DNA from 4 places in the Alkalimarinus alittae genome. Region 1 is predicted to be linked to each of the others. Evidence: predicted binding sites of a transcription regulator. Region 1 holds the regulator's gene; each other region holds the start of a gene.
What was found. Region 1 encodes FNR, which switches genes on or off when oxygen is low (the NO sensors DNR and NnrR bind a similar motif). Its sites were predicted from a motif close to TTGATCTAGATCAA; they were not measured.
Positions count from the first base shown of each region.

Region 2: a site for FNR is predicted at 3,145-3,158, ahead of hemN (oxygen-independent coproporphyrinogen III oxidase). Genes of this name have one in related genera too.
Region 3: a site for FNR is predicted at 3,395-3,408, ahead of fliK (flagellar hook-length control protein FliK). Genes of this name have one in related genera too.
Region 4: a site for FNR is predicted at 2,670-2,683, ahead of ccoN (cytochrome-c oxidase, cbb3-type subunit I). Genes of this name have one in related genera too.

Region 1 is NZ_CP100390.1:884,213-888,679, reverse strand. It holds gene NKI27_RS03905 (hypothetical protein) at 1-610, shown strand, start outside; gene fnr (fumarate/nitrate reduction transcriptional regulator Fnr) at 744-1,505, shown strand; gene NKI27_RS03895 (hypothetical protein) at 1,762-2,175, opposite strand; gene alr (alanine racemase) at 2,295-3,386, opposite strand; gene dnaB (replicative DNA helicase) at 3,386-4,467, opposite strand, start outside.
Region 2 is NZ_CP100390.1:2,461,921-2,466,387, forward strand. It holds gene NKI27_RS11220 (heavy metal translocating P-type ATPase) at 1-2,082, shown strand, start outside; gene ccoS (cbb3-type cytochrome oxidase assembly protein CcoS) at 2,160-2,372, shown strand; gene NKI27_RS11230 (sulfite exporter TauE/SafE family protein) at 2,431-3,114, shown strand; gene hemN (oxygen-independent coproporphyrinogen III oxidase) at 3,236-4,467, shown strand, end outside.
Region 3 is NZ_CP100390.1:2,801,007-2,805,473, forward strand. It holds gene NKI27_RS12690 (heme lyase CcmF/NrfE family subunit) at 1-273, opposite strand, end outside; gene ccmE (cytochrome c maturation protein CcmE) at 347-823, opposite strand; gene ccmD (heme exporter protein CcmD) at 820-999, opposite strand; gene NKI27_RS12705 (heme ABC transporter permease) at 996-1,742, opposite strand; gene ccmB (heme exporter protein CcmB) at 1,812-2,531, opposite strand; gene ccmA (cytochrome c biogenesis heme-transporting ATPase CcmA) at 2,528-3,256, opposite strand; gene fliK (flagellar hook-length control protein FliK) at 3,490-4,467, shown strand, end outside.
Region 4 is NZ_CP100390.1:2,453,245-2,457,711, forward strand. It holds gene NKI27_RS11180 (methyl-accepting chemotaxis protein) at 247-1,812, shown strand; gene NKI27_RS11185 (helix-turn-helix domain-containing protein) at 1,845-2,564, shown strand; gene ccoN (cytochrome-c oxidase, cbb3-type subunit I) at 2,944-4,371, shown strand; gene ccoO (cytochrome-c oxidase, cbb3-type subunit II) at 4,383-4,467, shown strand, end outside.

The DNA of each region.
Region 1 (4,467 bases):
CCTACAAGACGAAAGCAGAGGGACCTTTGTTATAGAGCTCGATAAAGTCCCTGCTGATGATGCCATTATTGCCCTTATAAAAGGCCTTGGATTTAATCATATTTGCCTTGGCACACAAAATAGAGATCAAGACCCAATTGATTTTGAGTTTTTGGCAGAGCAGGTAAAGATATTCAAACAATATGACTTTAAAACTGTCAACGTTCGTTTCCTGACCAAAAAACACGAGTCATGCGCCAAGCTGAGCGAAAAGCTTGAAGGCCTAATCGCTATTAATCCTGACACTATTTATGTAATAGACGAAGATGAGCGCCTTTCTGTTCTATCTGGCGTAGAAGTAGATGAGTCTACTCAATGTAATTGTCATCAAAGATTTGAAGAAAGACTGATTCAAAGTAACTTCAACAAACTTAATCATGTTAAGTTTTCAAAGGACACGTCTGTCTCTAAAGGTATATCAGGCGACTTAATCGGTATTGGTTTAGGTGCTACTAGCTTGATAGAAAACGCATTTATACACAACGTAGACCAACTCGACCAATATTATCAACGCATAATAAATAATCAACTGCCCTTTAGTTACGGAGGCTACATTAGACCAAAGTATTGAATGATTATATTACTACCTACTTTTACCCCCTTCTCCCTACCCCTATTTTTTTATATGTTAGAATCATATAAACTAAGTAATAAATAACATAAATATTCTGCTGATATACAAGCTATTAACTGAGTAGAGCGAGATGAGCGAAAAAATCGCAGCAATAGACCCACAGCCCACTACAGGAATTAATCAATCCTGCTTACAGTGCAGTCTGAGCAATTTGTGCATCCCAATTGCTGTCAACAAAGATGAAATTGATCGCCTTGAAGACCTGATAAAGCAAGGAAAGACCATCAATCGTGGTGATCATATATTTAAAGAACACTCCCCCTTTAAGTCTTTATTCGCTGTCCGTAGCGGCGCAATTAAAACTTATTCAGTCACAGAAGACGGTGAAGAACAAGTCACAGGCTTTTATTTACCAGGGGAAATTATTGGCCTCGATAGCACCAACACAGATTCATACAGCTGCTCTGCTAAAGCGCTTGAAAGGGCCAGTGTGTGCGAGATTCCGTTTAGTCAACTTGAAACATTGGCCTCAAAAATACCAACCCTTCAACATCACTTTTTCTCATTAATGAGCAAAGAAATTCAAGGCAGCCGACAGCTTACAATGTTACTTAGTAAAAATACCGCAGAAGAGCGAATTGCATCATTACTGCTAAGCCTTTCTAGCCGATTTAAATTACGTAAACTTTCAGGCACAAGCTTTAGACTTCCCATGCCAAGAAACGACATTGGTAACTACTTAGGCCTTGCTGTTGAAACCGTTAGCCGTGTTTTTACTCGCTTTCAAAAAAGCGGCCTGATATCTGTTCAGGGTCGTGAAGTGGTGCTAGAAGATATTGACGCTTTAGTCGATATCGTAAAAAACCACAGTAAATGCATAAACCCAAAATAATACAATCATGCTAAAAAAAGAGGCTTTATGCCTCTTTTTTTATGTTTAGACGTTAATTAACTACAAGAATAATACCTACTTATTAGTATAAAATCAAATATTGATTTATATCACTTTATGGTAGTTTTTCACCCCTAAAATCACCCACTTTAAGCAATAAATTATGAAATATCATTTTACTGGCTTAATGAGTACTGATTTCATTTCAGATATACTCCATAATAATAAGTGAACCTAAGCCTAGCTAGTTATACCTTTAATTCTCTACATCTTCTTCATACTGCTCAGATACTCGACGGGCAAACACTCCGCCAAAACAGGCAAATAAGCACCCAAGAAAAACCATCACAACAGCCATGAAGGTAATATCACCCCGTTCTGCAGAAGACATGATGGAGGCTATTCCGGCAAGAAAACCAACAACGGAAGCATGCGTTACCTTATAATGAGAGGCCATCGTACCCGTCAATAGACCACCAAACGCCATCGTTAAGCAATAAACTAATACGGCAAATACAAACCAAATTTCTTGCTTATAGGTTGAAAAAAAGACGTAATCACTCGCGGCCATGCCAATATATGATGCGAGCAAGACATAAAGAGCCTGACCAAATAGACCGACCAAAATCGTCACTATCAGCCCGACAATAAGCGCTTTCCAACTAATCATTAGGTTATCCAAGTAATCGAAATAAATTAGAAGGTATCAGTGTATATGAAAATATAAGGAGGATAATTGACTTACTGCAACTGTCTTTCGTTGAAGCGCCACTTTACTTACAGCAGCGCTTAAGAAACGTATCTTCGAGGTACCCTAGCGGTTACCCCTGTTAACAGCTCATAACTAATCGTTCCAGCAGATTTGGCAACTTCATCGACTGAGATATTTTTTCCCCATAACTCAACTTCATCACCTACGTTTACTTCTGGATGGTAACTAAGATCAACACTCAACATATCCATCGAGACACGGCCAATTAATGGCACTACCCTGTCGCCTATCCAAACAGGTGTACCTGTCTCAGCGTGACGAGGATATCCATCGCCGTAGCCAGCTGCAATTGTACCGATTTTGGTTGTACGGCTTGCTCGCCACGTGCCGGCATAACCGACACAATCACCAGCCTCGATCTCATGTATCGCCATAATACGCGACTGCAGCGACATAACAGCCTTTAAGCCCATTGCCTCTGATGATAAGTGATCTAAAGGGGAAGACCCATACAACATCACACCAGGCCTCACGCAGTCGAGGCGGGTTGCTTTATGCTCTATCAACGCGGCTGAATTTGCAGCCGTTAACAGTAACCCATCTGCTGCAACCCCCATTTCATGAACGGCTGAGCGGAACAGCGCTAATTGCTGTTCCGTCACTGCCTTATCAATTTCGTCAGCAGATGAAAAATGAGTCATCACACCCACTACGTGAACCGAAGTAAGCGCTTTAAGTTTAGTTAATACATCAACTGAAATAGCCGGAGAAAACCCCAAGCGATTCATGCCAGTATTAAGTTTAAGCCAAACATCAATCACAGCATCTTTATGTTGGAATTGAGCTAATTGCTCAATTTGATAATCAGCATGAACAATTAACTGCAACTTATGTGCAGCAGCAAACGCTAGTTCTTCACCCGTGAAAGCCCCTTCAAGAACCACTACAGGGTTATCAATGCCTTCGTTGCGTAACAGCATAGCTTCATCGACACAGGCGACGGCGAGCGTCGAGTCAGGTAACGCTTTTGCAACTTCACAAATACCATGCCCATAGCCATTCGCCTTAATAACCGCTACGCACAAGGCATCACCTGCAAATTTTTTTGCTAACGCATAATTTGCCTTAAATGCTTGCAAATCTATAGTTGCAACGATCGGTCTGGTCATTAAAACTCATCACCGTAATCAACGTGAGCCAAATCTTCAAACTTGGTAAATTGTCCCTGAAAGCCTAGCTTAATCGTGCCAGTAGGCCCGTTTCGCTGCTTACCAATAATAATCTCTGCTATCCCCTTATCAGGGCTATCTTCGTTATAGTAATCATCTCGATAGATAAACATGATGATATCGGCATCCTGCTCGATCGCACCCGACTCACGCAAGTCTGAGTTGATCGGGCGCTTATTCGGCCGCTGCTCCAAACTTCGGTTAAGCTGAGATAGCGCAACAACAGGGCATTTAAGTTCTTTTGCTAAGGCTTTTAAAGACCGAGATATTTCAGATATTTCAGAGGTACGGCCTTCACTATTACCCGGCACCTGCATTAACTGCAGGTAATCGATCATAATTAAGCCAAACTCTTGTTTTGTTTCACGCGCAATTCTACGCGCTCTCGAACGAACCTCAGTTGGGCTTAACCCTGCTGTATCATCGATATACAACGGCTTATCTTTTAATAAACTCACTGCCGAGGTTAAACGAGGCCAATCATCTTCTTCCAGCTTACCACTTCTTACACGTCCTTGATGGATACGCCCCATAGACGACAACATACGCATAACGATGGCGTCGGACGGCATCTCCATGCTAAATACCAGTACAGGCTTACCGGCCCCTAATAGGGCATTTTCAACCAAGTTCATGGCAAATGCAGTTTTACCCATCGACGGCCTGGCGGCGACAATCACCAAGTCTGACGGCTGCAGCCCTCCAGTATTTGCGTCTAGATCCCTAAAGCCAGTCGTTGTGCCTGTTAGCGGGTCATCGGTGTTAAATAACTCATCAATCCGCTCAAGTGTCTGAGTAAGGATTGGGTTAACGTTCTGCGGCCCACCTTCTGATGCTCTAGACTCCGAAATCTGAAATACTTTACGCTCAGCTTCGTCCAGTAATTCCGCACTTGTTCGGCCTTGGGTGTTAAAGGCCGAATCGGTAATTTCACCTGAGGCAGTGATGAGTTTTCTAATAATAGAACGCTCACTGACAATTTCAGCATACGCTCTGATGTTAGACGCACTGGGCGTATTCT
Region 2 (4,467 bases), 1.6 Mb from region 1:
TGTATATGGCTACTCGAAAAGCATATATCCTCTAATCAAGGGGTTAAATCGTTTCATATTAATCACACAACCCAGCGAGCACTATTAACTTGGTCATCTAGCCAAGCGTTATTAAGTGATATCTTGCTGATGGTTTACCAGCTGGGCTATAAAGCACATCCCTTTAAGCCGAACTTAGAAGAAGAAATTTTAAACAGAGAAAGAAAGAGCGCTATTATTAGGCTTGGCATTGCTGGCATCGCGATGATGCAGAATATGATGCTATCAGTACCACTGTATGTAGGTATGATAAATGGCATCTCTGATGAATTCGTTTTACTTTTTCGCTGGGTAAGCCTTTTTGTGACCACGCCGGTTGTGCTTTACTCCGCTCGCCCTTTCTTTCAAGCGGCTATTAGAGACCTTAAAACACGCCACTTAACCATGGACGTGCCCGTATCTCTCGCTATATTCATTGCCTACACCGCTAGCGTATATATTACGATTACTGGTGGAGAAGATGTTTATTTTGACTCTGTGGCGATGTTTACTTTCTTCCTTCTATTGGGGCGTTTTTTAGAGAGCCAAGCACGATTAAAGTCCGGCCAATCGATTTCGCAGTTAATAAGTTTAATCCCACCTTCTGCCATAAAATTAGTTGACGGTGAAGAGGCTATCATTGCGGCAAAAGATCTCAAAGTTGGGGATTTAGTACTTATTAAGCCTGCCACTGTCATCCCCGCAGACGGTATTATTAGCCTCGGCCAGAGTAGCCTAGATGAATCAGCTTTAACCGGTGAATTTATGCCTGTGACAAAACAAGCGGGCGATGCAGTTACCGGAGGCACCACCAACGTTGAGAACGCGTTTGAGATGACGGTTACAGCGGTGGGCTCAAACGCTCGCATCAGCTCCATCATGAGGTTACTTAACCGAGCTCAAAGCGAGAAACCTAAGACTGCACTTATTGCTGACAAAGTCGCCAGTTATTTTGTGGCTGCCGTATTAGTGATTACCTCTTCTGTATTTATATATTGGTGGCTAAAGGGTTCAGCCGATGCGTTTTCCATTGCACTGTCTGTATTAGTCGTTACCTGCCCATGTGCACTCTCTTTAGCTACACCTACCGCACTAACCGCCGCCACCAATTTATTACGCTCAAAAGGGTTTTTAATTACACGCGGACACGTCTTAGAGTCTCTCGCTCAAACTAACGACCTTATATTTGATAAAACCGGCACATTAACTGTTGGGCAAATCATTGTCAGTGACGTCATACCCACCTCGACACTCGACCGAAGTACACTACTGAACATTGCTGCAAGCCTGGAACAGCACTCTGAACACCCTATTGCTAAAGCATTTCAAGAATTTCAGCCGCTTATAACCGAATCTATCGTCGCTACACCAGGTGGTGGTATAGAAGGTATAGTTAACGGCTGTAAATATCGCATAGGGCATATTAAATATGCTTCAGCGTTAATCGACCACCCTAATTCTACTATTTCAGCTCCAAGTGATGATCAGTGGCTAGCCTTAACCTCAACAAAGCAAGTCGTTGGTTGGTTTCTAATCGGAGACAGACTGAGAGATGAAAGCATAGATGTCATTAGAAACCTTCAGTTAGACGGTTATCAGTGTACGTTATTAAGCGGTGATCAATCAGGTTCAGTAATATCTACGGCTAAAACATTAGGTATTAAAGACGCAATTGGTGGCGCCTCTCCTGAAGACAAGTTACGTTATATGCAGTCAAAACAAGAGGCAGGTAAAAACACCATAATGATCGGTGATGGGCTCAATGATGTCCCCGTAATGGCTGGCACTCAGCTTTCCGTAGCCATGGGCAATGCGAATGACCTAGCAAAATTGAAAGCGGATGCCATTTTACTATCAAACAATCTTAATACTCTTGAATTAGCGTTATTGACCGGTAAAAAAACCCGTAAAATAATCCGCCAGAATATCAGCTGGGCAATCGGTTACAATCTTTTAGCACTCCCCTTAGCTGCAAGCGGTATGATCCCCCCTTATGCTGCAGCAATCGGTATGTCTGCCAGTTCGCTTATTGTTGTGTGTAATGCCATGCGACTTAAAGCTTAAATAATTAGAGAAGTTCGTAGCCAGAAAGCGTCTCTGTTATAATTCAACCTTGTTGATTCCAGTTAGAGGTTTACACGTTGGAAATCCTATACATATTAATCCCGCTATCAATTGTCCTAATATCTCTAGCCGTCGTTATATTTAGCTGGGCAGTAAAGAGTGGCCAATTTGATGACCTTGAAGGCCCCGCCCATAGCATTTTATTTGACGATGATGAGGGTATGGTGCCATCAAACAACTCAAAACCTGAGCCAACCGTCCCCGTCTGTAAACCTAATAATACTGACTAGTCTTTAACGTCTTTTAGAGCAAAATCCTCACGCCTTAAAACAGCGACAGATATTCATTATGGAACACACGCTTGAACTCAGCACAGCATTCATCATAGGCCTTCTTGGCGGTACACATTGCATTGGTATGTGTGGAGGCATCACTAGCGCGCTATCGATGGCAATCCCAACAGGTGAGGGCTATCAAAAACGCCTACTACTTACCCTACTTTCTTATAACGTAGGCCGTATCTCTAGCTATTCAGTAGCGGGGCTTATTGTTGGCACCTTCGGTTGGCTGCTGGCAGACCAAAGCTCTGTTGTTTTTTTAGGACTTAGAACATTCGCTGCCACGTTATTAGTACTGATGGGGATCTATATAGCAGGATGGGGAAACGGCCTAACATTGATCGAAAAAGCAGGCAGTACACTATGGAGAAAAGTAGAGCCTTATTCTAAAAAAATATTACCCGTCAAAGACCTAAGAGGCGCTCTACTGCTAGGAATGCTCTGGGGGTGGTTACCCTGCGGCCTAGTTTACTCGACACTAGTATGGTCTAGCATGGCTAATGCACCTCTAAGCTCTGCCGCTTTAATGATGGCATTTGGGCTAGGAACACTCCCCGCGATCCTTACCACCGGTTTACTAGCTGAGAGGGCGTCCAGCCTACTCAAAAATAAAGGCTTTAAAGCCATGTCAGGAACACTGTTAATCATTTATGGGGTTTGGAGCTTTCCTTTTATACAATCATTAGCAGTCTAAAAGCTAACGAATAAACGCAATAAACATCCGTTGATATGTGTCAACGACCCTACCTAACAACCCGCTATACTGAACAGAATATTTTATACCTATTTCACCTATTATCAGGTTAACCTTCAATATGAACAATATCGACAAGTTAGTTTGGAATGAAGATCTTATCAGGCGTTACGACCTTTCTGGTCCAAGATACACTTCATACCCAACAGCGGTTCAATTCGATGGAGAGTTTGGCGCCAAGGACTGCGTATCTGCCGCTGACATGTGCAGAAATAGCGACGCGCCGTTATCACTGTATGTTCACATTCCTTTTTGCGCGCATGTTTGCTACTACTGTGCTTGTAACAAAGTGATTACTAAGCATCGCGATCGTGCACAGCCATATCTAGATCGCCTGTATAAAGATATTAAAATGCAATCAGATTTATTCTCCGAAAATCGCATTGTAGAGCAGTTGCATTGGGGTGGCGGTACACCCACATTCATAGCCGATGAACAGATGCGTGAGTTAATGTCTGAATTGCGTAAAAACTTCAAATTACTTGATGATGATAGTGGCGATTACTCGATTGAAATTGACCCAAGAGAAGCCAGCGAAGAGACCTTAAAAACCCTTCGAGAAATTGGCTTCAATCGGATCTCATTAGGTGTTCAAGACTTTAACCCTAAAGTTCAAAAAGCCGTTAACCGCGTACAGTCAGAGGAAGAAACACGGTTTGTACTTGATACCGGTAGAGCACTAGGGTTTAAGTCTATCAACCTTGACCTTATTTACGGTCTCCCCTTTCAAACACCTGAAACGTTTGCTGAGACAGTCCAACGTGTACTTGATATGAGCCCAGACAGGCTATCTGTATTTAACTACGCGCATATGCCCCACAGATTTATGCCTCAGCGAAGAATCAATGAAGAAGATTTACCAACACCTGATCAAAAGCTTGTCATTCTGCATGAGACCATCGAAACGCTATTGAATGCCGGTTATGTTTATATCGGTATGGATCACTTTGCTAAGCCAGATGACGAATTAGCGATCGCACAAAAACACGGTAAGTTACATCGCAACTTTCAGGGTTATACAACTCACAGCGACTGCGACTTAATCAGTATGGGCGTTTCATCTATCAGTCAAGTGGGTCAATGTTATTACCAGAACCACCATGATCTTGAAGAATACAATCAAGCTATTGACGACAACTTACTGCCAGTAAAACGTGGTGTTTGGCTTACTGATGACGACTTAATTCGAAAAGATGCGATTATGCAGCTTATCTGTCATTTCAGCCTTGATATGAACGCGTTTGAAAAACAACACAATTTAGTTTTTGCTGAATACTTTAAAGATGAAATGAG
Region 3 (4,467 bases), 1.9 Mb from region 1:
AGCGCTTAGCTTAAAGTAAAAAGGTAAGTGAGAGTTTGAGTGCGTCGCAACATATTGCACCGAAAAGTCATCGGCAACAAAGGCCAGCGCTAGACATACAAAGCTGAGCATCATGAATACAAACTGCCCTGTCGCCATAGGCCGAGCAAAGCTCATCCATAGTTCACTTCTTATAATGGTACCTACCAGCGGAACTATTGCCTGGATAATAGCAATGGCAAATGCGAGTATTAACGCAAAATGACCTAGCTCTGGTATTAGCTCAGAGTACATATCTACTTCCTGTTTTTAGCGTTATTTAAACGCGTTACAATGTTTAAGTGTCATCAAACAACAAGTTCGATAGTTAGTATGTCTGCTTTTCGGTATACGATTTAACGTCTTGACCGTCTGCAGTTTTTCCTGATTTATCGAGTGCATCTTGCACTTCAGGGGGCATATACTTTTCATCATGCTTAGCGAGCACTTCATCGGCTTGAAAAACGCCATTAGCATCTACATTACCCATTGCAACAACGCCCTGTCCTTCTCTGAACAAGTCAGGCAATATTCCTGTATAGGCAACTGGGATGCTAGCATTGAAATCAGTCAGTTCAAAGTTCACTAATAAACTAGCGTCATCTCTTTTAATACTCCCATCTACTACCATGCCGCCAGCTCTAATTCGAGCCCCTTCAGGTGCTTCACCTTCTGATATCTGGGTTGGGTTATAGAAAAGGTTAATGTTCTCTTGCAATGCAACTAATACTAAACCGACCACTGCAGCACATCCGAAGACTAGAAACAGTACCAATATTAATCGTTGCTTACGTTTTGGGTTCATTGCGCGACTTTCTCCCGCTTCAATCGTTGTAAGTGTTTCTTAATAATGTCTTTCTTTTTTTGTATCGGCACTATCACGTTAGCGACAAAAATCAAAACTGCCACGCCATAGGACAACCAGACATACAGCCCGTGTCCTCCCATGGCTAAAAGATCTGAGAAACTCTCAAAACTCATAAAGCGCCTCCTTTAGTGACTAGCTTCTTAACCCAATTTGTTCGGCGCTCACGTACAAGAATTTCATTTCTAGTACGCAGCAAAATAACGGTTGTAAAAAAACAGTAAAAGCCGATTAGCATTACCAGTAAAGGCACCCACATCTCTGCAGGCATAGCCGGCTTTTCGGTCAATGTAAATGTGGCTGGCTGATGAAGGGTATTCCACCATTCCACGGAGTACTTGATAATTGGAATATTGACCATTCCCACTAATGCTAAGACCGCACTCGCTTTAGCCGCAGTAGACGCGTCTTCAATAGCAGACTGGAGCGCCATAATGCCAAAATAAAGAAACAATAATATTAACATTGAGGTTAAGCGTGCATCCCACACCCACCAAGTTCCCCATGTGGGTTTACCCCATACGGCGCCGGTCAATAATGCCAAAAATGTAAAAGACGCTCCAACAGGGGCCGCTGCTTTAACAAACACATCAGCTAGCTTCATTTTCCATATCAAGCCAATAGCACCTGCAACCGCCATCATCATAAAACAGGATTGAGCCAGGATGGCTGAAGGCACATGTATATAAATAATTCTAAAGCTATTCCCTTGTTGGTAATCAGCGGGGGCAAACGCAAGCGCCCACACACTCCCTGCAACAAGCAATAAAGTAGATACAATAGCAAACCATGGCAGCCATTTACCCGATATATCGTAAAACCATTTAGGGGAGCCTAGCTTGTGAAAAAAAGTCCACATTTATAATTTCTCGTACTTTAAATTAAAAAAGTTTTGTTTATCCATTAACAATAATTAATCTAAATAGATTTAATTGGATAAACTAATTTTTAATGCTGCCGCCGCCGCTATGGGTGACAATGTCAATGACAGCGCAAATATAGCGCCCATTAACGCAATGTAACCATCAATAGGCAACAGGTTAGCCGCAGCTTGAACCGTTCCGGTCCCGAAAATTAACACAGGGATATACAGGGGTAAAATCAACAATGAAATTAACACGCCCCCTACTCTAAGCCCTACGGTTAATGCCGCACCAATTGCCCCAATTAGGCTTAGTACCGGGGTACCCAACAATAATGTAAGCATTAACACTTTAATCGTCTCAAAATCGAGGTGCATCATAACACCTAGCATTGGCGATAAAATAATAAGTGGCACTCCAGTCACCAACCAATGGGCACATATTTTAGCTAAAACCATTATAAACAAAGGTTGAGGCGTTAAAATAATCTGTTCTAATGAACCATCTTCGAAATCCGATCTAAAAAGACTATCTAATGATAATAACGTCGCAAGTAATGCCGCCACCCATACAACACCAGCACCCGCTTCTTGCAAAAAGGATTTTTCAGGACTAACCCCTAGAGGAAATAAGCTCACGACAATCGTAAAGAAGATCAGCGGATTAACAAGATCTTGACGACGTCTATAAGCGAGGGTCAGGTCTCTTTTTAATACGGCAATAAAGGTATTCATTACCGATGGAGGCGTTGTAGCGGCCGCAATAGTAGGCATTCCGTTACTCATATTTCAGCTCCACCAACTATCGAGGTACCTGTCACCGAAGTACCGGCCATCAAAGTACAAGCACCAGCAGGCTTGCCAAGCTGTAATTTTTTAAACCCGCTTTCAAGTTGTAGCTCATGGTGAGTCGTTAACAGAACCGCACCGCCTTGTTGTGCGCGCGTTTGTAAAAGTGTCTCGAGTTCTTTGACGCCTTTTTTATCGATCGCAGTGAATGCTTCATCAAGTATCCATAGCGCATCCGTGGATAAATAAAGTCGAGCGAGTGCGACTCTACGGTGCTGTCCAGCCGATAAGTTGTGGCAGGGCACATCCTCATAACCATATAGCCCGACTTTTTCTAATGCATAGTGTATTTGGTCATCAGATACATGTTGACGCACCCCCATCAGGGCTCGTAAGTTTTCAACTGGCGTAAGGATCGCTTTAACACCAGGTTTATGACCTAAATAAAGAAGATTTGAAAGGAAGTCTATTCGAGAGGCGTTAACCGGCTCACCTTTCCAGAAAATAGCCCCTTCGTAAGCGCCCGACAGCCCACTCATAATACGCAGCAATGTTGTTTTCCCTGAACCATTAGGGCCTTCTACTTGGATTATCTCGCCGGCATTTATTGAAAAGTTAAGGTCTTCAAACAATACACGTTCATCACGTTCACAAAACAGTGATTCGGCGCGCAATAATTCGCTAGTAGATGTGTCGATAACAGTAGGCGGAACAGCAGACATTTATAACCTTCAACAACAATTTGGCTAATCTGTTTGCAGCACCATCAGCCTTTAAGGCCGCACAGTATACACAAACGGAATAAACTTCCCTAATGCTTAACTCAGGCCTATTATATAGTAAGGTTTGAAACAAATCCCTTGACCTAACTCACGTTAAATTGGGGCAAAGATTACAACTCGTTAAGGTTTTAGCTTAAAGGCTCCGAGTAAGAAGATGAGGACACTATAATTTCATGTCGATCGATGCGCCCAATAACAATAGCACCCAAACACGTTCATCGTCATCAAAGCCTTCTTCAAACCGGCCTGAAGCCCAGTCGGCAGCGCCTTCAGACAAGCCTGCGACCTCTCTAGACAGCATTAATATAAAAGTGGGTCAGGCCGTTCGCGCAAAAGTTCTCGAAACCTTGAACATAGCGACAGCACGCGCCACGCAAAACCAGTTTAATGTTACCCTAGAGATCGGTGGCGAAAAGCTTGCAGTTAAAACCAACATATTGCTACAGCCAGGCCAAATAGTTAACCTAAATGTTAACAACAAAGGCGAGTTGATTCTCCCGAAACCAGCAAACAATGATGCTGCTACGTTAATTTCGGCACTTTCAAAAGTACTGCCTTACCAGCAGCCCGTTGGTAAAGTTTTAACGACCCTTTTACAAAACCTCCCCACTCTCGGAGCTGAGAATAGCCAAGTAGCGCGACTGACCGAACAGTTAACCGCCCTGCTGCCCAAAGCGGCTAGTTTCTCTACAAACATTAGCAACAATCAGCAGTCGAACCCTGCTCAGCTCGTTAAACAAGCCATGTCTCAATCGGGCATTTTTATGGAAAGCACCTTTGCCAGTGCAGGTAAACAACAGACTTTATCCCAAGCAAGCTCGACCTCGCTCAGTGGCTCACTACTAAGCAACGCAACAATAGCCCTCGCTCAGGCTATAAAGTCTGCTACGTCAACCAGTACAACAAGTGCCTCATCAACTACTACAAACTCAGCAAATGCATTACTCACTACGACAGGCATGGCAACCCCCACCGACTTAAAGTCAACTATCAGTCAATTAATTAACAGCTTAAATAGCATTTACGCAGCCAAACACTCTGCGACAGGTCAAATCCCCCGCTTTATGGCCGAAGCCGATCCTAACCTATTGGTTAATCCGTTTAATTTTCCTTCGCCACTCAGTGCCACAAAATCAACCTCGCAGTATGAC
Region 4 (4,467 bases), 1.6 Mb from region 1:
ATTTAGTCGGTCGGCTCTGGTCTCACGTCTCAGAATCTAATAAAACAAAACAGTTTAAAAAAAATTTATCCAGATGGAGCGCTATTATGAAGAAAAACCTACAAAATTGATACGAATGCATACATAACTGAGAAAGATCATCATTTACCACCTAAATACTGACAGTCTAATAACTTCATTTGTCTTACCCTCAATCACAACCTATTCTTAAGCATAACCCTTCATTTCCTTACTACCGGATAATCAGTGCGTAAAAATTTACCCATTACAAATGAGGAACGCTGTTTCCCACCTAAAGCAACCCTAGTAACAAGAACCAATGCCGAAGGTGAAATAGCGTTCTGTAACGACGCATTTATCGAAATATCAGGTTATTCAACAGAGGAGTTAACACATACTCCTCACAACATTGTTCGCCACCCAGATGTTCCGTCACGAATGTTTGAAGAGCAATGGAAAACCTTAAAGAGTGGCAATACCTGGATGGGCGTTATCAAAAATAGAAGTAAGGCGGGCCAATTTTATTGGACAGACACATACATAGAGCCCATCACTAATAAGGGTAAAATCATCGGGTTTGAGTCTGTTAGCGTTGCGGCCTCAGATCAGCAGAAGCTCCGCGCTGAGATTATATATAGCCGAATTAAAGATAATCGAAAATCAATAACGCCTAAGCACTACAAACTTCCACCCGCTCTCATGGGGCTAATATCTTATGCTCTACTTGCCTGCATGACCGGTTTATTAGTAAAAACTGCCCCGATTGAGTGGGCGTTGCCGATAATCGTGTTATCAACCGTCATTATCGGTTTGCTGTTCAGTACTTACTTAACGAAAGAGTCTAAGTACATCAGGAATATCGCTAACAATATTTACTCAAGTAAAATCACCCAGTATATGTATACCGGTAAGGTGTCTCACACCTCTAATATCCACACTGCATTAAAAACGCTAGAACGTCAGCGTGATATTATGAAATATCGTTTTGAACAATCTATCACCGATATTGCAGCAAAAGCAGACGAAACACTAAACCCGCTCAAACATGCAATAGAATTGAGCGCTGAGCAAACTAATCAATACACTAATTTAGCGGATCAGGTTCAACGCTTTATCGCCCACTCTGAACGCGTATTAGTCGGAGCGCAATCTCATTTAACTGGCACAGAAAACATGCTTTTGCAGGTTTCTGAAAGCACTGATTGCAGCGAACAATCTATAAAGAAAACACGTAAGCTTGATGAGAACTCTATCAAATCAAGCGCATTAGCCGACAAGCTAATTGATGATTGCACCCAGATAGCGACCATACTGTCTGAAATAAAAGGAATAGCGGAGCAAACCAACTTACTCGCACTGAATGCATCTATTGAAGCAGCAAGAGCTGGAGATGCAGGTAGAGGCTTTTCCGTTGTTGCTGACGAAGTAAGAACGCTTGCCACAAAAACTCAACAGTCAACTGAGGCGATAGAATCTATTTTAGGCACACTCGACCAAGACACTCATGACACCAAAGAACTACTTAACAACACGCGGAACGAGGTGAACGATACAACCGTTATTTTGGATACCCTTAACGCGCACCTACAAGACATAACTCAATTACTGGATCAATTTAACACTGAGATCATCAACCACAGTGAAACATTAACCAAACAACATCAACTTACGTCTGATCTAGCTGACAACTTAACGCTGATCAGCACCAATGGTTCAATGCTATCAAAACAGATCACCGACACATCAGATAACGTTAACCTCCTATATTCTGACTATAAAATCTATTTTTCGCAGCTTGATCATCATCAATGATTGCTTCAGTGCACTAGGGTGTAATTCTATGCATGAATCAAATCTTATTGCCCGAAACAGAAAATACAGACCACATCGCCTGTTTAGATTGCGCATTACACCCTGTTTGCGCTCCTAAAACTATTGGCGAATCCGTTATAGACATTTCTGAGTCATTAGTACTCAAAAAACAGCCCATAAAAGCAGGGCAAATCATCTATACTGAAGGTCAACCGTTTAAGGACCTTTATGCATTTACAGCAGGGTCTGCAAAAGAAGTTTGGCATTCAAGTCTGCCTAAGCCACAAATTACATCGTTCAAATTAAAAGGCGAACTCGCTGGCCAAAACGGGATTGCTATGGGCGCTTACCCAAATACATTAATAGCGCTTGAGGACAGTAGTGTTTGCATAATGGATTACCAAAGTCTGATCAAAAGCGCTAATAGCCTACCCTCACTTTTAACTAATCTAGTTAATCTGTTTGCAATCGATAGCCACCAAGAGACTGAAATAAGAAAAAGCCTCGCAGTAACCACTAATGCTGAAACGAAAGTAAGGGCTTTTCTTTATAATATTTCATCGCGATATAAGCTAAGAAGTCAAAACTATATAGATATTAAGCTCAGCATGAGCAGAAGCGAAATAGCTAATTACTTGGGTATTACTAAAGAAACCTTAAGCCGTTCATTAACTATTCTACAAAATAAAAATTTGATTGAAGCTAGCGGTAAAAACATTCATATCGTTAACTACTCAGAACTAAAAATCTAATCCCCTCCAGCCCTTGTAAAACTATCAGCATCATTGTTGTATAGTTTTGGAATCAATATTAACCCCCTTCAAAATACCTAAATAGAGGTATTTATAAGCAAGGTATTGATTTATATCAATCACCCCTTAACCACAAACAAAATAGACTGCCTCCCAAGGGCGTGTCTATTGACTTTTATCAATAACAAAACGTATCCTTCGCGCGCTGCTACTATAGATTTATCGATTTTAGTCGATTTATTTATATACACGTAGCGATATTAGTTGAATTAACTGGTCGGGAGCACGGTTATGTTTTTTCAACCTCAAAGAGATAGCTTGCGTTATTTCTTATAGTCCTCTTCACTTCTAGCTTGTGATAAAAATTGGATCCTGAATAATGAGCACAGTAAACAATCAGACGACATACAACTACAAAGTGGTGCGCCAATTCGCCATTATGACTGTCGTGTGGGGTATTGTTGGGATGGCCGTGGGCGTATTGATCGCATCACAATTAGTTTGGCCAGCACTCAACTTCGATACACCTTGGCTTAGCTTTGGTCGTCTTCGCCCTCTTCACACAAATGCGGTTATATTTGCTTTTGGTGGTTCAGCACTTTTTGCAACTTCCTTCTATGTTGTGCAGCGCACTTGCCAAGCACGACTGTTTTCCGACTCTTTGGCATCCTTCATCTTTTGGGGTTGGCAACTGGTTATCGTTTTAGCCGTTATCACCTTACCATTAGGTTATACATCGACTAAAGAGTATGCAGAACTAGAGTGGCCAATCGACATCCTAATTGCAATTGTTTGGGTATCTTACGCTGTTTTGTTTTTTGGCACGATCATGAAGCGAAAAGCAAAGCATATTTACGTTGCAAACTGGTTCTTCGGCGCATTCATTTTAATGATTGCTGTCCTACACATTTTTAATAACCTTGAAGTTCCAGTCACACTATGGAAATCATACTCTATCTATCCAGGCACTATTGATGCGATGGTTCAGTGGTGGTATGGACATAATGCCGTTGGTTTCTACTTAACCGCTGGTTTCCTCGGAATAATGTACTACTTCGTACCTAAGCAAGCAGGCCGCCCTGTATATTCATATAGATTATCAATCGTTCACTTTTGGGCATTGATTTCAATCTATGTATGGGCAGGCTCTCACCACTTGCATTACAGCGCACTCCCTGACTGGGCACAAAGTGCCGGTATGGCAATGTCGCTAATCCTGCTTGCGCCATCTTGGGGTGGTATGATTAACGGTATGATGACGCTATCAGGTGCTTGGGATAAACTACGTACAGACCCAATTCTTAGATTTTTAGTTGTCTCTCTCTCCTTCTACGGTATGTCTACGTTTGAAGGCCCGATGATGGCGATTAAAACAGTTAACGCTTTATCACATAACACTGACTGGACCGTAGGTCACGTTCACTCAGGCGCTTTAGGTTGGGTTGCAATGGTGTCTATCGGTGCCATGTACCACTTGATTCCGAAGCTATACAACCTTAATAGCATGTATAGCACCTCATTAATCAACGTTCACTTCTGGCTTGCCACTATTGGTACCGTACTGTATATCGCAGCAATGTGGGTAAACGGTATTATGCAGGGTTTGATGTGGAGAGCGATCAATGATGATGGAACACTTACCTATAGCTTTGTTGAGTCACTAGAAGCCAGCCATGTTGGTTACTTAGTACGCGCTATCGGTGGTGCAATATTCCTTTCAGGAATGCTGATAATGGCATATAACACTTGGATGACTGTGCGCGTAAAAGGTGCTCAGGCACTTGATAACGTCCCACAGACAGCTTAAGGAGGTTTAACATGAAACATGAAGTTGTAGAAAAAAACCTCGGGCTAATGATTGTGTTGATATTAGTTGCCATTAGCTTTGGGGGACTAGTAGAAA